DNA from 4 places in the Bradyrhizobium sp. Ses1 genome. Region 3 is predicted to be linked to each of the others. Evidence: riboswitches for the same ligand, from Rfam matches in the RefSeq annotation. Region 3 holds a riboswitch; each other region holds the start of a gene.

Region 1 (4,999 bases), on a different contig from region 3:
TCTCGAACGCGAATGTCAGCGGCTCGACGCCGCGGTGAAATCGCAGGGGTGGAAGCTCGTTGGCGGCACGCCGCTGTTCCGTCTCTATGAGACCGAAGACGCGCGCACGGCGCAGGCGCGGCTTGCGGGCGCACGCATCTGGTCGCGCATCTTTGAACAACAACCGCGATGGTTGCGGCTGGGTCTGCCGGGCGGCGAGGCCGAGTGGGCTCGCCTGAGCGAGGCCCTCTCGCGCTGACGTCTCCTGGTCAGCGGGCCAGCGCGAGCAGCCCTTCGACATCGAGATGAGCCTCGATGTGGTCGGCAAGCGCATCGAGCGCGCTTTCTACCTCTCCACGATACGGTTGGTCCGCCGCTGGAATGTCGAGCTGCGCGAGAAAGGACTTGCGGAAATCGTCGGACGCAGACAGGCCGTGCAGATAGCTGCCGTAGACGCGTCCGTCGCGCGAGATCGCGCCTTCCGGCGCGCCATCGAGCAGGGCGAACGGACGCGCGCGATCGGGTCCATCGGTTTGCCCGATATGGATCTCATAGGCATCGATCGGCTGTCTGGTCTCGATGTGTTGTGCGGCTACGCGGGTGAGCGTCTTCTGCTCGGTCATGACCGTGGTTACATCCAGAAGCCCGAGGCCTTGCGTTTCGCCCGCCGGTCCCTCGATCCTTTCGGGATCGGCGACGCTGCGCCCGAGCATCTGGTAGCCGCCGCAGACACCGAGCACATGACCGCCGCGGCGGTGATGTGCCAGCAGATCGATATCCCAGCCTTGCGCGCGCAGGAAGGCAAGATCGCCGCGTGTCGACTTCGAGCCGGGAATAATGACAAGCCTGGCGTCGCCGGGAATGGCCTCTCCGGGGCGAACCATCACGAGATCGATGCCGGGCTCAAGCTTGAGCGGGTCGAGATCGTCGAAATTGGCAATCCGTGACAATGCGAGAAAAGCGATCTTGCACTTGCCGGGCCTGCGCGCCTCGCCGAGCCCTAGGTCGCGTGGACAGTTATCTTAGCCAGAGCAGAGTTGCGGCGATAGCGACGACAGCGAAGGCCGGTGAGAACGACATGCGTCGTCGGTGGCTTCGAGGTTCTCCGCGATCTCCAGATAGTCGTACCGAAGCGCGATGTTGATCTCGTCGAGCACGACCATGCGCAAGGCTGGATCCCAGAATCAGTTGCTTCGCCTTGTCCCAGCCTGCCCTTGCTGCGGCGATATCGCGGGCGCGATCCTGCGTTTCCCAGGTAAAGCCTTCGCCCATTGCATAGAACTGGCAGAGGTCGCCGAAATGTCCGGTGAGCAGGCGGCGCTCGCCGGTATCCCAGGCTCCCTTGATGAATTGAACCACGGCGCAGGGAAAGCCATGCGCGACACAGCGCACGATCATGCCGAAGGCGGAGGATGATTTTCCCTTTCCTGCGCCAGTATGAACGATGATCAGTCCCTTCTCGCCGCTCTTGGTCGCCATGATCTTGTCGCGGGCGACCTTTTTCTTCGTCATTTTCGCCGCGTGGCGGGCATCTGCAGAGGCCTCGGAGGCGACGGCATCCTCGTCCTCGGCGGCATCCTGTTCAGACATCATCTGACGTGGTCCTTCGGCTTGACAAGTCGCAGGTAGAGGCAAATGGTGGGCCTGCGTTGGTTCCTGTCCTACGACAGGCGAAGAGGGAATGCGATAGAGCTCAAATCGAGAGGTTTGGGTTCGAAAAGCAGCCGCCCCCGCGACCGTGACCGGAGAGATGCCCGAAGCCACTGCCCCGAACGGGGTCGGGAAGGCGGGCACCGAAGGACAAAATCCTGCTCCGCTAGCCGGGAGACCTGCCAGCGCAACGTTTGAGACCGGCGGACGGGGTGTTCCGCGACGGGGAAGCGAGCCTTCCTTCGGATGGATTCGCGCACCTCATCGCCTCCCGCAGTTTATCCTGGAAGGGGCGATGACCGTCACACTTCATGTCTGCATTACCTGCCGGGCAGGCCAGACCGTTGCGGAGGGCGAGACTACGCCAGGCGCCCGGCTGCATGCCGCCATTCGCGATGCCGGCGTGCCGGATGGCGTCAATCTGGTTCCCGTCGAATGCCTGTCGGCTTGCACCCAGGGTTGCTCGGTCGCACTCAACGCGCCGGGACGGTGGTCCTATGTCTACGGTCGCCTGTCCGACGCCAACGCAAACGATGTGATCGCGGGCGCTGCGGCTTACGCAGCGGCGCTCGACGGCATCGTGCCATGGCGCGGCCGGCCCGAAATCTTCCGCAAGCAATCGCTTGCTCGCATTCCCTCCATCGCCATCGTGCCGGAGGCCGCCGAATGAACACGCTCGCAAAAGTCCCGCTCACGGTCGTCACCGGCTTCTTGGGATCAGGCAAGACGACGCTGATCCAGCATCTGATCACCAATGCCAACGGCAAGAAGCTTGCGGTGCTCGTCAACGAGTTCGGCAGCGAGGGCGTCGATGGCGAGATCCTGAAATCCTGCGCTGATGCAAATTGTCCGGAAGAAAACATCGTCGAACTCGCCAATGGCTGCATCTGCTGCACCGTGGCTGACGATTTCATTCCTGCGATGGAGCAACTGCTCGCGCGCAAGGTGAAGCCCGACCACATCCTGATCGAGACATCGGGGCTGGCCTTGCCAAAGCCGCTGCTCAAGGCGTTCGACTGGCCGGAAATCCGGTCGCGGATCACCGTTGATGGCGTGATTGCGCTCGCCGACGCGGAGGCCGTGGCCGCCGGTCGCTTTGCGCCGGACCCGGACGCCGTGGAAGCGCAGCGCGCGGCGGATCACAATCTCGACCACGAAACGCCGCTCTCGGAGGTGTTCGAAGACCAGATCGCCTGCGCCGATATCGTGCTGCTCACCAAGGCAGACCTGGCCGGCTCGGCAGGGCTCGAAGCAGCCAAGGCAGCGATCGAGGCCGAGATGCCGCGCCGGGTGCCGATGCTGCCGGTCGTCGATGGCGCCGTTGACGCGCGCGTGATCCTGGGGCTCGAAGCAGCTGCAGAGGATGATCTCGCTGCGCGCCCCTCGCATCATGATGGCGAGGACGAGCACGAGCACAATGATTTTGCGTCCGTCGTCGTCGATCTCCCGGAGGTCACCGATATCGATGCGCTGGTTGCATCGATCCAGCGGCTGGCGCGCGAGCAGAACGTGCTGCGTGCCAAGGGCTATATCGCGGTCGAAGGCAAGCCGATGCGCCTGCTGCTGCAATCGGTTGGCGAACGGGTGCGCCATCAGTTCGACAGGCCCTGGGGGGCGCGGCCGAAACAGTCAAAACTGGTCGTGATCGGTGAGCACGGCGACATCGACGAAGCCGCGATCAAGGCGGGACTTGGTATTGCGGGACTTGGCATCTGATGCACGTCGTCTTTCGCGAGAGCCGTGGTCTTGAGGAGACCGCGACGCCCAGGGACATCGGCCAGGATCCGGCCGATCTCGTGGCGCTCTCGTTTTCGGACTCTGATCTCGCCGCGTTTGCCTCCGGGTGGCGGCGCGGGCGCGAGAAACTGCCGTCGCTGAGGCTTGCGAACCTCGCGGAGCTGCGTCATCCGCTGTCGGTTGACACCTATGTCGAACGAACGCTGTTGCAGGCGCGCGGCATTTTGGTGCGCTTGATCGGCGGCGAGTCTTACTGGCCGTATGGACTGACGGCGCTGCATCAATTGGCGAAGGACCGCGGTATCGCGCTTGCTGTGCTGCCGGCGGATGGTCGCGATGATCTGCGGCTCGATGCGTTCTCGACTTTGCCGGTCTCGACGCTCAGACGGCTAAAAGTGCTCTGCGACAAGGGCGGGCCGGTCGCAGCGCAGGCGGCGATCGCCCAGCTTGCGCTGGCGTCGGGTCTCTATGCGGGGCCGGTCGTCGGGGAGATGGACGTTCCCGAGATGGGCTTCTACGACCCCGCGCGTGGGGTCGTTCCAACGCTGCCGGATTCCGGTGGGAAGCCGCGTGCGATCGTCACCTTCTATCGCTCTTATCTCACCGCCGCCGACACAGGTCCGGTGGATGCACTGATCGTAGCATTGCGGCGGAAGGGGTTTGATGCCTACGGTGTGTTCGCCACTTCACTGAAGGCGGCGGGCGTCGTGGATTGGTTGCGCGCGCATTTCGCGCAATGTGCTCCGGCGGCCATCGTCAATGCCACCGCGTTCTCCGCGGTTGGCGACGACGGCGCGACGCCGTTTGATGCTGCATTTTGCCCTCTGTTCCAAGTGGCGCTGTCCACGGCAAGGCGGGCGGATTGGGCCGAGTCGCTGCGCGGCCTCTCGCCCGGTGATCTGGCGATGCATGTGGTGTTGCCGGAGGTTGATGGCCGTCTGTTCGCAGGCGTGGTGAGCTTCAAATCGGCAGCCGAGCGCGACCCCGATCTGCAATTTACGCATCTTGCTCACCGGCCCGACGACGAGCGCGTCGATGCCATTACCGCGCGGGTCGTGGCTTGGCAGAGGCTTGCGGAGAAATCTGCGAGCGAGAAGCAGTTGGCGATTGTGCTCTCGAACTATCCGGGCCGCCCGCACCAGATCGCGCATGCGGTCGGACTCGACGCGCTGGCCTCCGTCGAAAGACTGCTCTCCGATCTCGGTGTAGCTGGTTTCGATGTCCAGCCGGTGCACACGCTCGGTGATGGTCTCCTGAACCGGGAATTGATATGGAGCGTCGCCGACTACCGCGCAGAGCTGGCTCGGCTTCCGCGCCAATTGCAGGATGATCTCGCGCGCGCCTGGGGCGCGCCCGAGGATGACCCGAGCTGCCGTGGCGGCGAATTTCATTTCGCGGCGATCCGGCGCGGCAAGGCAATCATCGCCGTTCAGCCGGAACGCGGCGAGGTCAGGCATCGCGATGCCGATTATCACGATCTCGCGCGTACGCCGCGTCATGCCTATGTCGCGTTCTATCTCTGGCTCAGGCAGCAGCGCGTCGACGCCGTCGTCCACATGGGTGCGCATGGCACGCTGGAATGGCTGCCCGGCAAATCCGTCGCGCTGTCGTCCGCCTGCTGGCCGGAGGCGCT
Region 2 (4,999 bases), on a different contig from region 3:
ATGGCGTTCTCCTCTTCGAGCCGCCGCAGGATAAGAGACGGGGCGGCGCTGTCTAGCCAAGCGACCGCAATTCGCGGGCGGCGGCGACCATGTTGGCGAGCGCCGGGCGCACCTCTTCCCACTTGCGGGTCTTCAAGCCGCAGTCGGGGTTGATCCAGATCTGCGCGTCGGAGAGCCGCTCTCTTGCGAGCTTGAGGAGGTCGGTGATCTCGCCAATGTCAGGCACGCGCGGTGAATGGATATCGTAGACGCCGGGACCGATTTCGTTCGGGTAGCGGTAGTTCCGGAAGGCGTCGAGCAATTCCATTTTCGAGCGCGAGGTCTCGATCGAAATGACATCGGCGTCCATCGCCGCGATGGCGTCGATGATGTCGTTGAACTCGGAGTAGCACATATGGGTGTGGATCTGGGTCTCGTCCTGCACGCCGGAGGAACAGATGCGGAAACTATCGACCGCCCAATCGAGATAGGTCTTCCATTCCGACCTGCGCAGCGGCAGGCCTTCCCGCAGTGCTGCTTCGTCGATCTGGATCATGCCGGCGCCGGCCATCTCGAGATCGAGCACCTCATCGCGGATCGCGAGCGCGATCTGTCGGCACACGTCGCTGCGCGGCAGGTCGTCGCGGACGAAGGACCAGTTCAGGATGGTCACGGGGCCGGTCAACATCGCCTTCACCGGCTTTGCCGTCAGTGACTGCGCGAATTGCCACCATTCGACCGTCATCGGCTGCGGTCGTGAGACGTCGCCATAGAGGATCGGCGGCCGGACGCAGCGCGAGCCATAGGACTGCACCCAGCCGAGCTCGGTGAAGGCGAAGCCGGAAAGCTGCTCGCCAAAATACTGCACCATGTCGTTGCGCTCGAACTCGCCATGGACCAGGACGTCGAGCCCGATATTCTCCTGCCAACGGATGGCGCGCGCGGTCTGATGCTGCAGATAGGTCTTGTATGCGGTATCGCTGAGTGCACCATTGGCATGTGCGGCGCGTGCGTTTCTGACATCGGTTGTCTGCGGGAAGGAGCCGATGGTCGTGGTCGGGAAGCGTGGCAGATTGAACCGCTCGCGCTGCACCTCGGCACGCTCGGCGAACCGGCTGGCACGATGGCGCATGCCGCCATCGATGGCGGCGAGACGCTGGGCAACCTTGGCATCGTGAATCCGCGGTGAGGTCTTGCGCGCGGCCGCGGCGGCATCGGACGCTCGGATCGCTTCGGACGCAGGGGCCCGGCCACTTCCAAGCGCCGCGCCCAGTGCGGCAAGCTCTTCGAGCTTCTGCACCGAGAATGAAAGCCAGGTCTTCACCTCGGGATCGAGCTTGGTTTCCAGGGCGAGATCGATGGGTACATGAAGCAGCGAGCAGGATGGCGCGATCTGAATGCGCTCCTTGCCGAGCTTTGCGACGACGGGCCCAAGCTGATCGAGGATCCGGCTCAGATCCGCGCGCCAGACGTTACGGCCGTCGATCACGCCGAGCGACAGCACCCGTTCTTTCGGAACGTCGATGAGATCGCCGAGCTGCTGGGGCGCGCGCACGAGATCGAGATGGAGGCCGGCGACCGGAAGATCAAACGCGACCGCACGATTGCCGCCGAGCCCGCCGAAATAGGTCGCCAGCATGATCCTGATGTCCGGCACCGCTTTGGCGATTTCGGAATAGGCGCGCCGTAGGGCTTGCTGAGCGGCGGCGTCCAGATCAAGCACGAGAGAGGGCTCGTCGATCTGCACCCATTCCGCACCGCGGGCAGCGAGTTCGCGCAATAGTTCGATATAGACCGGCAGGAGCCTGTCGAGCAGCGACAGCGTGTCGAAATGCGGTTCCTTGGACTTGGCCAGTTTCAGGAACGTGACCGGGCCGACCAGCACGGGGCGGGTCTGATAACCCAGCGCCTTCGCCTCCTCATACTCTTCGATCGGCTTGCGCGATGAGAGTGCAAAATACTGGTTCTTGCGAAGCTCCGGCACCATGTAGTGATAGTTGGTGTCGAACCATTTCGTCATTTCGAGCGCCGCCACGCCATGTGCGTGATGGGCATGTCCGCAGGCCTCGTCATGCGCGTCGGCCGTGGTGCCACGCGCCATCGCGAAATAGGTCGCAAGCGGCACCGCGCCGCCGGTCCAGCCATAGCTTTCCGGGATAGCGCCGACCATTGCGCAGGTGTCGAGCACCTGATCGTAGAACGAGAAATCGTTCGACGGGATCACGGTGATACCGAGTTTCTTTTGCCGCGCCCAATTGGCCGCGCGCAGCCCGACGCCGGTTTCGATCAGCGTCTTTTCGTCTGATGTGCCGGACCAGAAGCGTTCCAGCGCAAATTTCAGTTCACGGCGCGGACCGATCCGCGGCGTGCCGAGGGACGCAACAACAAGTGAAGTGGAAGACATTGGCTTAACCCCATGAGTTGGGGGCAAAGGCCGTAGTGACACGTCTGGATTCCCTGCGCGAGGTGCGCACGGAATCGCAACCGCACCACCGGGACACCCCGCCCGAGGACGTGTATGTTGTCGAGGCAGGTCTCCTGGCTCGCGGGTCGTTGCTGCGGTCCGGCCTTCCCGAAGCTTTGCAGGCTTCAGTGGCAATTGTGGACCGCGGCTCGCCGCTTACAGTTGCGGGGGCAGCTCCGGCTTTACACCGGCTTCCCTCTTAGCTCCGGAAAAGATCTCTCCGAAGAACCACGACGCGTTCACTTACCGGCAAGATCGCGCGAACGTCAACTCGGCTGACATCACGTGCGCGTGGAGCCGGTTGTTCACAGCGTCAACGGCGTGGACCGGAATTTTTGCGCTTCGCCCATACGTCCCATTGACACCATTCCCCAAATCGCACCAGATGTAGCTGTCACGGTCCATCATGACGCAAGGAATGGTGGCCAAGAGGGAAGCTGGTGATCGCGCGTTGCTCGCGAGAATCCAGCGCTGCCCCCGCAACTGTAAGCAGTGAGTTGCTCCCGATTTTAGACGTCACTGATGCGGCATCGCATTGGGAAGACGGGGAGTGACGCCGACCTGCGAGCCAGGAGACCTGCCGTGACAGCAAATAACGTCCACGGGCGGGGTGTCCCGGCGGCCGCTTGCAGGCTCATGCCGGTACGCCGCCGGCATCATCACGCAGCGTCGCCTCCGGCATCCGGCCCCAGCAACATCACGGGGTCTGCAAGATGTCACTCTCTCTCGATCGCGAAACCACCGCGTCACCTCTCATCCACCTGCGCCCCGAATCAATCGCGGCGCCGGAAGCACGGCTGCCGATGCAGGTGATTCGCCGCAATGGCGCGGTGTCGCAATTCGATGCCGGCAAGATCTCGGTGGCGATGACCAAGGCCTTCCTTGCGGTCGAGGGGAATACGGCGGCTGCGTCGCGCCGCGTGCACGAAGCGGTCGAGGAATTGACCGCCGAAGTCGTCGGCGCGCTGTCGCGCCGGATGAGCGAAGGCCGCACCTTTCATATCGAGGACATCCAGGACCAGGTTGAACTGGCATTGATGCGCAGCGGCCATCACAAGGTGGCGCGCGCCTATGTGCTCTATCGCGAGGAGCGGGCGCGGCAGCGCGCCGAACAGCAGGCAACTAAATCCGCAACGGCATCGAGCGGGCCAATCGTCCACGTCACGCTCGCGGACGGCAGCAAGGTGCCGCTCGACCATGCGCGGCTGGCGATGATCGTCGGCGAGGCCTGCGCGGGGCTCGACGGTGTCGACGCTGCGCCTGTCGTCGGGGAAATCCAGCGCAATCTCTATGACGGCATCAGCCAGGAGGAACTCGCGCTCGCCAGCGTGATGGCGGCGCGTACGCTGGTCGAGCAGGAGCCGAACTACGCCTATGTCAGCGCGCGCCTCTTGCTCGACAAGCTCCGCACTGAAGTGCTGTCCTTCGTGCAGGGCGCGCCAACGAAAGCGTCGCAGGCGGACATGGCGGTGCGCTATGGCGAATATTTTCCGGCCTATATCAAGACCGGCATCAGGGCCGAATTGCTCGATCCCGAACTCGGCCGCTTCGACCTGAACAAGCTGGCCGCGGCACTGAAGCCGGAGCGCGATCTTGCGTTCCAGTTCTTAGGGCTGCAGACGCTTTATGATCGCTATTTCCTGCATGTCCGCGGCCACCGGATTGAATTGCCGCAAGCGTTCTTCATGCGCGTCGCCATGGGGCTTGCACTGCGCGAGATCGATCGGGAGGCGCGCGCGATCGAGTTCTACAATCTCCTGTCCTCCTTCGACTTCATGGCGTCGACGCCGACGCTCTTCAATTCCGGCACGCTGCGGCCGCAATTGTCGTCCTGCTTCCTCACCACCGTTCCCGACGATCTCGACGGCATCTTCAAGTCGATCAAGGACAATGCGCTGCTCGCCAAATATTCCGGCGGCCTCGGCAATGACTGGACGCGGGTGCGCGGGCTGGGCGCCCATATCAAGGGCACCAATGGCGAGAGCCAGGGCGTCGTGCCGTTCCTTAAAGTCGCCAACGACACCGCGATTGCCGTCAACCAGGGCGGAAAACGCAAGGGCGCGGTCTGTGCCTATATCGAGACCTGGCATATCGACGTCGAAGAATTCCTCGACCTGCGCAAGAACACCGGCGACGACCGCCGCCGCACCCACGACATGAATACCGCCAACTGGGTGCCTGATCTCTTCATGCAGCGCGTCGAGGCCGACGGCGAATGGACGCTGTTCTCGCCGGACGAGACGCCCGATCTGCACGATCTCTACGGCAAGGCCTTTGCCGAGCGCTACGCGTCCTATGAAGACAAGGCCGCGCGCGGCGAGATGCGGGTATCCAAGAATGTCCGTGCCGTTGATCTCTGGCGCAAGATGCTGACCATGCTGTTCGAGACCGGACATCCCTGGATCACCTTCAAGGACCCCTGCAATTTGCGCTCGCCGCAGCGCCACGCCGGCGTGATCCATTCCTCCAATCTCTGCACCGAGATCACGCTCAACACTTCGGATGAGGAGACTGCGGTCTGCAATCTCGGCTCGATCAACCTGCTCAATCACGTCG
Region 3 (4,999 bases):
CATATCGGACCGCCATCTCCCGGCTCGGGCCTCGGCCTGCAAAATACTCGCCCGGATTAAGCGACAGCCAACCGCTGAATGTCCACGTCAGGACGAAGATGCCGCCGATCAATCCGGCGATGTGATGCCAGGCCATCCATCCCCGATAAGGCGTGACGTTGCCCCGGGCATAACGCTGGCGCAATCGCAGCCGTAGAATGCCGATCCAGAAACCGGTAACCGCCACCACGAGGCAGATTCCTGATATCCAGAGCACGACTTGCCGCCAAGTTGCGCCATCCTGGCGGAGGACCGTGGGATAGATCCAGTGTGGGATCGAGCCTAGCCAATTCCAGATCCGCTCACGTCGCGTGGTGTCGAGCGCCAGTTCACCGGTCTTCGCCGAGACATAGAGCTCGGTTCCGGCTTCATCTCCTAGCGACACCAGGAGGAGCGGCCGCAAGGGATCATAGCGCGCCGTGACACTCCATTGATCGCGTTCGATTGTGCCAATCAGTCTTGGATGCACGGCATTCGGATGATGGCGGGCGATCGCCAGCGCCTGCTCGGTCGTGATGTCCTCGATCGGATGACCGTCCGTTGCCGATATGGTCTTGCGTGCGCCGTTCCAGTCCAGCAGCCGATAGACGGGGATATCGTTCAGCATGACGAGGCGAAGATCGCGCGGATAGTTCGCAACACCGGCAATGGCCATGGCTCGATCGGGCGCCACGAGCACGCGGTCCCAAGCGATCGGTGGCAGCGCCGCCCAGCGCTCGCGATCGGTCAACTGCGGGAACGCCACGTACATCATGACGATGCCCGAGACGAACCACATCGCGAACAACAGGCAGGTCGCGATGCCGATCCAGCGATGGGTGATGTAAAGCCACCGCCGTCCTTTCCGGATCAACGCGCGGCGCATGATCAGAACTTCACGTTGACAGACACTTCTGCCGTTCGCGGCATGCCGAGCAGCCATTGCCCGGAAGGGGCGGACGTGGCGTAGACAGTGTCGAAGAGATTGTAGAGGCGAAGCGCCACCGTGGTTTGCCCGTCAGGCTTCCAGCGCAGTCCGCCGTTGACCACGGTGTAGGCGGGGCGAAGCTGGGTATTGGCGTTATCGGAGAATGTTTGCCCTACGATCTGCACGCCGCCGTAGACGGACCAGTTCGGCGCGAAGTCCCAGGTCAGCCACACGTTCGATACCTGCTGCGGCACATTCGTCGGAACGTTGCCGGCGTAGCTGACGAGTTTGCCGCCCACCACCTGGCTGAAGTTGTCGTACCGGGCCCGCAGCACCGCGAGATTGGCATCGACGCGCCAACCATCATTCAGTGCCAGGCCGATCGATGCTTCGATCCCGCGCGACGATTGCTGGCCGACTTGCAGCGCCAGGCCGGCGGGATTGTTGGGATCCGGGACCAGCAGGTTGTTCTTGACGATTTCGTAACCTGCCAGCGTCCATTCACCACGGCCGCCCCAGAATGATTGCTTGACCCCAACCTCGGTTTGCTTGCCCGTGGCAAGCTGGAAGGTTTTCTGCGTGGCCGACAGCGAGATGAGATTGGTGACGGGATCAACGGCTGTCGCATATTGTCCGTAAAAGGCGAGGTTCGAGACGGGCGTGTAGACCACGCCGGTTCGCCAGCTCGTACCCGACAGCGAGATATCGAAATTATTCGTTGGTGTCCTGTAATCGGTGCGGTCGACATCCGGCCGGTCGAACCTGATGCCGCTTACAACGGACAACTGATCGGTTAGCGACAGCCGGTCCTCGGCAAACAACGCATATTGATTGACGATCGCATTGTAGCCGGGCGTGGTTCGCGTCGTGGAGGTCGCAAAAGACCCCATGTCGCCGGCATAGGGACTAACCGAAGATGCGCCGCCATAGGGCGAATTGTTGGTGTGGGTAAAATCGATCCGGTTGACGTCGAAGCCCGCAACGAACTCGTTGGCGAAGCCCAGCAGATGACCACGAAACGTTGCGTCCATCCGGTTACCGACCTGAGCCTGGTCGTGGAAGATCTCGATGTAGCTGGTTCGGTCGATCAACCGTGTCGCAGGATTCCAACTATAGTTCTCGACATCACGCCAATGCCGACGGCTGGTCAGGTAGTAGAGTGTGTTCTGGACCTTGACTCCTTCCGTCACGTCCCACTCGGTCTTGAACTGGCTCCAGTTATCCTGATAGCGGATCGCGCTGTCGAGCACGTTGTAGTTCTTGAACCGCAACGTGTCGTCGATCCCGCCGTTGATCAGCGGTGTGCCGAAATAGCGCGAGGGGCTTCGATTGCTGTAGTCGTTCGAGAGTGTGAAAGCGAGGTTTTCGGCGGCCTGGACACGCACCGCGGCGGAGACCGCAACATTCGACGTCTGGTCGCGATCAACCCAGCCGTTCGACATGTTGCCGATGGCATTGACGCGATAGGATACGTTCGGATTGATCGGGCCGCCGCTATCCACCGCAATGCGTCGCGTCGTATTGGTGTCGAGCGATATCTCGGCATCGTTGTAGGGCGTCGTGACCGGTTTCTTGGGGATCACATTGATGATCCCACCAATTGCGCCTTCCCCGTACAGAACGGAGGCTGGCCCGCGCATGACCTCGATGCGATCCGCCGACCACGTATCGAACGGAAAGGTCACGGTTCCTGCGCCAACATAGAGGCGAGTGCCATCATACAGCGTCATCACCGAATTGCTTCCGGTGAAGCCGCGCGTGCTGAACGAGAGGCCGCCATTGCCGGGCGCCGGGCTCGCGGTAAAGCCCACTGCGTTCTGGGTGACCGCGTCCGTGACACTATGCTGGCCGCGTTCTGCGATGGTCTGCGACGTAATCGTTTCGACGCTGGCGGGCGTCTGCAGCGGAGTGAGGTTGAGGCGGCTGCCACTCGCGTTCTGCTTGTTCAGGTTTAGCGTCGGAGATGGCGTGTCGGACGTTGCGGTCGAGGGCGTGGTGCTTCGCGCCGCCGGGCTCCGGCTCGACTGAGATTGCGCAGGTCGCGCTGCGGAAGTTGAACGCTGATCATTGATACGCTTTGCCGCAGGCTTTTGCGGCTGGATAACGCTCACGGGAGGCAAGACATGGGACGTCGCAGGCTGCTGGGCGTTTGCCGAAGAAGATTCGAGCAGGAGAACCGGCAGGAAGTATCTGAAAGCGAGCCGGGCAGCATCACGCTGCCTTACGATAGTAACGATAGAGAGCACGAGCAGACCTCGGTATGACGTCAGTGGCACGTCACCGCAAACGAGGTCTCGCTCGAACGTGCCTATGGCACGCCGGTCGAAAACAATGTCTGTACTCCCCGACCGACATTTTTGCGTGTGACCACGGCTGACGGCAGGTCTCCTGGCTTGCGGGTCCCAACCCTTCGTCGCCTTCCCAGGACCGAGGCTCCCAGTGGCGCATGACGAAAGATTCGCCGCTCACAGTTGCGGGGGCAGCCGCGGCATAGAGGAGAAGTCCCCGCACCGCGTTCCCTTTTGATCCCCGTAAGGGGAACCGTCAGTCGTGATCTAGGAGGTTGTCTGAGCCGAAGTCAATCCTCTCATTGCAGGCTCTGGACGGAGCGGAGAAGCCACGTCGGGCCGGCCGGCCAAGCCGTCCTTGGTATCAAACATCTGCGAGTCCAGAGGGATCTTCCGCAAGCCGCTCTGCCCATCTCAGATCGTCCTTGTCTACAAGCTTCTCGTGCACGGCGAGGAACGCATTCGTCGCATCAGGGCCGCAATCGGCCAAAGCGGCCTCCAGGCGCGCGAACTGTCGGCGGAGCACTGTCTGAACAAGTTTGCGGCCTTTGGCCGTAGGGTAGAGTCGTTTCTGCCTTCGGTCCTCTTCGCCAATCTTCGCGATCAGCAGGCCGTCCTTGATGAGTTGCCGCATGGTCGGATTCAAATTCTGGTGCGATACACGCATCGCACGCAAGAGATCACTGACCGTCGCTCCCGGATTCATCGCGGTCAGAACCAACACACGATTGTGCAGGCGGGTGAGACCGTAGGGCTCCAGTGCGGCTTCGGCGTCCGCGGCAAGAATCACGTTGGCGAAGAAATGCAGCAAAAACGCCTTCAGAGTCTTTTTGCGAAGATCGGCTGGGACTTCTGACTGCGCCTTAGAGGCGTGAGAGGAATTCTGCTGCTTCACCAAACCGACCATCCCTGTGAATCCGCCACCTCCTTAACCGACAATCTAGGTCCCAGCCAGACGTCCCGCAACGACCAAATATCACAATAAACTTGTACTATATAAATTATTGGGGTATCTGTCGCCATCCGGTCGCAGGTTTCAGTGCCGCGACCGGCCCTAGGCAGGAGACAGTCGTTCTGTCGCCACTTGGGGGAGGAACGCACGACAGCTTCGAGCAAAAACAACAGAGCTGTTAGGATGGGAGGAAATTGTGAACTGGAAATTTTGGACGGCTTCGATTGCGGTTCTTGTTGCAGTGCTGGCGGCGCCGCCCGCAAATGCAGGGCCAAACGGCATCACCATAGGGGTGCTCAACGATCAGAGCGGACCCTACGCCGACGGCTCGGGAAAAGGTTCGGTCGTAGCAGCGCAGATGGCGATCGAAGATTTCGGCGGAAGCGTGCTCGGCAAACCGGTGAAATTGATCTCGGCCGATCACCTGCAAAAGGTCGACGTAGCGACATCCATTGCCCGCAAATGGCTCGACGTCGAGCAAGTCGACCTTATCCTCGACGTTCCGAACTCCGGAATCCTGCTCGCTATTCAGGACATCGTCAGAAACAAGTCCGGAATTCTGATCGCCGCCGGGGGCGGCACTTCAAAGTTCACCGCCGAGGCGTGCTCGCCGTACGGATTTATGTGGGTCTACGACAGCTACGCACTCGCCAACGCCATGGGCCGCGCAGTTACCGAGAGCGGGGGGAAGTCCTGGTTCTTCCTTCCGGTGGATTATGCCTGGGGCGAGGCGCTTTCAGCAGACCTGACGGCGGCGATCAAAGCCAGCGGCGGCACCGTGGTGGGATCCGTCAAGACGCCGCTGAATACGGC
Region 4 (4,999 bases), on a different contig from region 3:
CGGCACCAGGCGCGACATTCTGGTCGAGTGCGGCGATCTCTTGAAGACCTCGGGGCCCTACAACGCCAGCACCGAGGAGCTGACGCCGGTGCGGCTCGACTGGCTCAGCGCCGTGCCGCTGACGATGACGGTCGGCCTCACTCTGGTCTCGCCGAAACTGGCAAAGACGGTCGCCCGCGGCGGCTTCGGCGCGCATCTGCTCGATGTGAAGAGCATCCGCAAGATCGAGCGCGACGATTTCGCGGGACTGCATCAGCCGTCGTAGGGTGGGCAAAGCGAAGCGTGCCCACCATTGCGAGCGGAGTGCCTGATGGTGGGCACGTCGCTGCGCTCCTTTGCCCACCCTACAATTCCGCGCTCGCAATGACGCGAAGCGTCTCACAACGGCGCGTCGTCGGGGCCGTAGCGATCGCGCTTCGGTGTGGCGATGTCGCCGTCTTCGTAGTCGTCGTCCTCGTCGTGACGCGCAGGTGGAGGCGGCGGCTTTGGCTTGCCGCCTTCCTGCTTCGGAGGTTGGCTTCTCTTCCCGATCCCGCCCATGTCGATCTCCCGCCATCACGACATAATGGCTGATTCGGGCGGAACAAGCCGGTCCGCGCGTGGCTCGCGGACCGGCCGATCGCTTCAGAACGTGGCGCCGGCCTTCACCAGGAAAGTCCGACCCGGCAGCGGATAGGCGCTGAAGCGGCCGGGCGTGAAGTTCGAGGCGATGGCGTAGTCGTAATAGAGCGCATTCAGGACGTTGTTGACGCTGACCGACCAGAAGAAATGCTCATAGGCGCCGCTGAGCTTGAGGTCGATCGTCGCATCGCCCGGAATGCGCGTTTGCGTATTGGCCTGGTCGTTGTCCATGACGCGCGAGCTCCAGGCGCGCAGCGTGGCATCGAACACGAGATAGTTGTCCCAGATATTCCAGGTCACGCCGAGATTGCCGGTGTAGCGCGACACCAGCGGCACATCGTTGCCCGCGAACTGTCCCTCGCGGAACACGGCGCGCGTGTAAGCCATGCCGCCGCGCAGCGACACGGTATCGCTGACGCGCAGCGAGGCCTGCGTCTCGGAGCCATAACGCCGGGTCGGATCGAGGTTGATGTTGTAGAACAGCACCGGATTGAAATGGATCTCGTTCTCGAGGTCCATGTTGTAGATGCTGGTTTGCACCTGGAAGCGGCCCGTCTTGACGCGGAAGCCGGCTTCGACGTCGTGCGAGGTCTGCGTCTTCAACTGGAAATTCTGCGGCAACGGGTTGAAGTCCGCATCGAACGCGGGTCCGGTGGACGTGCGCTCGTCGACATCGGGCGTGCGAAACGCGTGCGCGGCGCGGGCGAACACCGAGAACATTTCGGTGAAGCGATGCTCGACGCCGACATGCAGCGCGTAATTGGTCTCGCTCTGGTCGAGCGGCGTCGCCTGCGCGTCGAAGGCGAACGGCGCGTTCGGATCGTAGCGATCGCGCGCGCTGAGCCAGGTGTTCTGCACCCGCGCGCCATAGGAGAAATCGGTGGTGGGCAAGAGGCCAACCGTGTGCTGCCAATAGCCGGCGAGCGACTGCTGCGACAGGTCGTAGGTATGGATCGGCGGCACGCCCCGGAACGCGCCGCGCTGCTGGTGGAACGTTGCATCGTAATAGTCGATGCCGGTCAGGATCGACGAGGGAATCCCGAAGATCGAATTGTTGATGCTCAGCCGCGGCGTGATCGACCAGGTCTGCAACGCGGCGTCATTGTAGGTGGATGCCGCGCTGATGAATGGCGAGGTGCCGAAGAACGCGCCTTGCGTGTCCTTCTGGCGGTAGCCGCCATCGACGATCAGGTCGACACCGTTCAGGAGCGTCTTGGTGAAGCCCGCCGTCGCGCTCGCGCCCTGCTGGTTGCCATAGTCGAACGGCGTGGCGGCGCCCTTGCGATCGGTGACGAGCTGATTGACGCCGATCGAAGGATCGACCAGCCTGCCGCCGGGAAAGCCCAGCTTCTGGTCGTCGCCGGTCACCGTCAGGAAGGCTTTCAGGTCCGGCGTCGTGTAGTTGAGATTGCCGACGCCGTTGCGCTGGTCGAGCGCATTGTTCACGCGGTAGCCGTCGGACTTGATGCCGTTGCCGTAGAACGACGCCGACCATGGTCCCGAATTCATCGCGGTCGAGATCGCGGCCATGCGCTGGTTGAAGGAGCCATAGCCGGCTTCGCCGCGGATCGAGACCGGCGGGCCGCCGACACCGGTCTTGGTGACGATGTTGATCACGCCGCCTATCGCATTGTCGCCGTAGAGCACGGCGCCGCTGTTGCCGCGGGTGATCTCGATGCGCTCGATCGAATCGAGCGGGATGGTCGATAGATCCACCTGCGCCATGTCGATGTCGTTGAGCCGTCGCCCGTTGAGCAGGAACAGCGTGTTGGCGGTGGCGAACGCGCCGAAGCCGCGCAGGTCGACCGAGGTCTTGGCGCCGTTCACGCCGCCATAGAGCGATTGAAGCTGCACGCCGGGGGCCTGCGCGATGATCTCGGCCAGAACCTGGGTCGGCGAATGCGCGATGTCGTCGGCGGTGATCACGGTCGAGGACGTCCCGACAATGCCGGCAAATTGCGGGCCGCCGCCACCGCCACCGGATGAAGCTCCGCCAGCGGCGGCGCCGCCAGCGCCCGCGCCGCCGGCCGGCTGCGCGTTGGTCGGCACCTGGCCCGGCGCGGGCCGCCGGGGACCTGGAGTGCCGTCGGAAGCGGGCTTGGCACGGGTGCGGTTGTGGTCGCCGGGCGCCCTGACCTCGACCGGCGGCAATTGCTCGGAGGGCGCTTCCTGCGCCTGCGCGGCGGAAACATACAAAGCGGGCGCCAGCATGCTCGACGCGAGCAGCAGCGCGCGGCGTTGCTTGGTGACTGTGGTAGCAGAGAACATCGGCGAGACCTCGGTATGACGTCAGTGGCACGTCACAGCGAACCAAGGCTCACCATCGCGTTTCGCGCTTCAGGTGAAGCAAATGCCTGTACTCCCCGACCGACATCGTCGCGTGTGACCACGTATGACGGCAGGTCTCCTGGCTCGCGGGTCGTTACCCTTCGTCGCCTTCCCAGGACCGAGACTCCCAGTGGCATATGACGAAGGATTCACCGCATACAGTTGCGGGGGCAGCCGCGGCTTTACGGGAAGTTTCCCGGTACCGCATTCCCTTTTGATCCCGATAGGAACCGTCAGGGCCATCTAGGATTTCGGCGGCACGTGAGTCAATCCCGGCGAAACTGCGGCTCCCTGGCTCCCATACGTTTTTTTGTTCCGGTGTCGCTTGTCTGCCACCGAATTCGCTGCAAGAAGCAGGGCGCGATGAGTGCACAGGATTTCACGATAGCGGCGGGTCTGGCCGCGCGGCGGCGGTTGGGGGCGACCGTTGCAATGATTGCGTTGGTTGCCTTGCTGATGCTGATCTCGCTCGGCACCGGCCCGGTGCGGCTGTCGCCGCTGACGGTGATCGAGGCGCTGTTCGGTGGCGGCAGCGATGTCACGCAGGTGATCGTGCGCGAGATTCGCCTGCCGCGCACCATCCTGGCGTTTGCGATCGGCGCCATCCTCGGTCTGTCAGGCGCGGCGCTGCAAGGCCTGTTGCGCAATCCCTTAGCCTCGCCCTCGCTGTTCGGCGCGCCGCAATCGGCGGCGTTCGGTGCGGTGCTGGTGATCGCGCTGGGGTTGGCTGACGTCCGCTCCTATGCGCTGCCGGTCGCCGCCATCATCGCCGCATTCGGCTCGGTCTTCGTGCTGCTCGCGATCGCAGGCCGCAATGCGGGCCTCTTGATCCTGATCCTCGCCGGGCTTGCGATCTCGAGCCTTGCGGGCGCTGCGACGGCGCTGGTGATGAACCTCGCGAGCAATCCGTTCCTGGCGCTCGAGATCGCGTTCTGGCTGCTCGGCTCGCTGGAGGACCGCAGCTTCCAGCATGTCGCGCTGGCGCTGCCGTTCATCGTCGCCGGCGCGGCCATCCTGCTGTCGCAAGCCAGCGCCTTCCGCGCGCTCACGCTCGGCGAAGAGACCGCGCAAAGCCTCGGCGTCGATGTCGGCCGCCTGCGCCTGTTCGTGATCGCAGGCGTTGCGCTTGGCGTTGGTGGCGCGGTGGCGGTCACCGGCACCATCGGCTTCATCGGCCTGGTCGCGCCGCATCTGATGCGGCCCGTCATCGGCCACGATCCGGCGCGGCTGTTGGTGCCGAGCGCGCTTGCCGGCTCGGCGCTGTTGCTCGCGGCCGACATCGCGGTGCGCATCATCCCGTCGACGTCGGACATCAAGGTGGGCGTGTTGACCTCGATCATCGGCGTGCCGTTCTTCCTCTATCTCATCATGCGCGAGCGTCGCGCGCTCGGCGGAGGCGTCGCATGACGGCGCTTGTTGTAGAACACCTCAACGTCGTGCTCGCCGGCCGCCGCGTGCTCAACGATGTGTCGCTGCAACTCGCCTCCGGTCATCTCGTCGCGCTGGTCGGTCCGAACGGCGCCGGCAAAACCACGCTGCTGCGCGCGCTCGCCGGCCTCATTCCCTCCGACGGCGTCATCAAGGTGGGAGGCGAGGCGCTTGCCGCGCTGCCGCTGCGCGAACGGGCCAAGCGCTTCGGCTATCTTCCGCAAGGGCACATGGTGCATTGGCCGCTGCCGGCGCGCGACATCGTCGCGCTCGGCCGCTATCCGCATGGCGCGACCGATCCGGCGCGGCTGTCCCCGCGCGACACTGAGGCGGTGGTGCGGGCGATGCAGGCGGCCGATGTCATGGAGTTCGCGGAGCGGCGTGTCACCGATCTTTCCGGCGGCGAGCGCAGCCGCGTTGCGCTGGCGCGCGTGTTCGCGGTGGAGGCGCCGATCATCCTGGCGGACGAGCCGACCGCCTCGCTCGATCCGCGCCACCAGATCGACGTCATGAAGGGTTTGCGTGCCGCAGCCGATCAGGGCGTGCTGGTGATCGTGGTGACGCACGACCTTGGCCTTGCCGCGCGCTTTGCCGACCATGCGCTGGTGCTGGCGCAGGGCCG

Evidence for each region. A riboswitch is a leader RNA that binds a small molecule or an ion and turns the genes downstream of it on or off. The one in region 3 is predicted to bind cobalamin.
Region 1: linked by a shared signal. The riboswitch ahead of AC5ZG5_RS31230 (DUF1636 family protein) and the one ahead of AC5ZG5_RS20820 (TonB-dependent receptor) in region 3 are both predicted to bind cobalamin.
Region 2: linked by a shared signal. The riboswitch ahead of metE (5-methyltetrahydropteroyltriglutamate--homocysteine S-methyltransferase) and the one ahead of AC5ZG5_RS20820 (TonB-dependent receptor) in region 3 are both predicted to bind cobalamin.
Region 4: linked by a shared signal. The riboswitch ahead of AC5ZG5_RS08010 (TonB-dependent receptor) and the one ahead of AC5ZG5_RS20820 (TonB-dependent receptor) in region 3 are both predicted to bind cobalamin.

Annotation. Positions count from the first base shown of each region.
Region 1 is NZ_JCAMOQ010000036.1:71,812-76,810, forward strand. Features, by position in the region: gene cobD (threonine-phosphate decarboxylase CobD) at 1-238, shown strand, start outside; partial or broken gene AC5ZG5_RS31220 (cobyric acid synthase) at 249-983, opposite strand; partial or broken gene AC5ZG5_RS31225 (cob(I)yrinic acid a,c-diamide adenosyltransferase) at 1,043-1,569, opposite strand; cobalamin riboswitch at 1,613-1,830, shown strand; gene AC5ZG5_RS31230 (DUF1636 family protein) at 1,925-2,299, shown strand; gene cobW (cobalamin biosynthesis protein CobW) at 2,296-3,345, shown strand; gene cobN (cobaltochelatase subunit CobN) at 3,345-4,999, shown strand, end outside.
Region 2 is NZ_JCAMOQ010000001.1:553,106-558,104, forward strand. Features, by position in the region: gene AC5ZG5_RS02650 (hypothetical protein) at 1-2, opposite strand, end outside; gene metE (5-methyltetrahydropteroyltriglutamate--homocysteine S-methyltransferase) at 53-2,383, opposite strand; cobalamin riboswitch at 2,491-2,691, opposite strand; cobalamin riboswitch at 2,824-3,042, shown strand; gene AC5ZG5_RS02660 (ribonucleoside-diphosphate reductase subunit alpha) at 3,157-4,999, shown strand, end outside.
Region 3 is NZ_JCAMOQ010000017.1:102,719-107,717, reverse strand. Features, by position in the region: gene AC5ZG5_RS20825 (PepSY domain-containing protein) at 1-904, opposite strand, end outside; gene AC5ZG5_RS20820 (TonB-dependent receptor) at 907-3,057, opposite strand; cobalamin riboswitch at 3,308-3,507, opposite strand; gene AC5ZG5_RS20815 (MarR family transcriptional regulator) at 3,599-4,141, opposite strand; gene AC5ZG5_RS20810 (ABC transporter substrate-binding protein) at 4,428-4,999, shown strand, end outside.
Region 4 is NZ_JCAMOQ010000004.1:263,588-268,586, forward strand. Features, by position in the region: gene AC5ZG5_RS08000 (hypothetical protein) at 1-265, shown strand, start outside; gene AC5ZG5_RS08005 (hypothetical protein) at 379-540, opposite strand; gene AC5ZG5_RS08010 (TonB-dependent receptor) at 625-2,889, opposite strand; cobalamin riboswitch at 3,002-3,199, opposite strand; gene AC5ZG5_RS08015 (FecCD family ABC transporter permease) at 3,382-4,356, shown strand; gene AC5ZG5_RS08020 (ABC transporter ATP-binding protein) at 4,353-4,999, shown strand, end outside.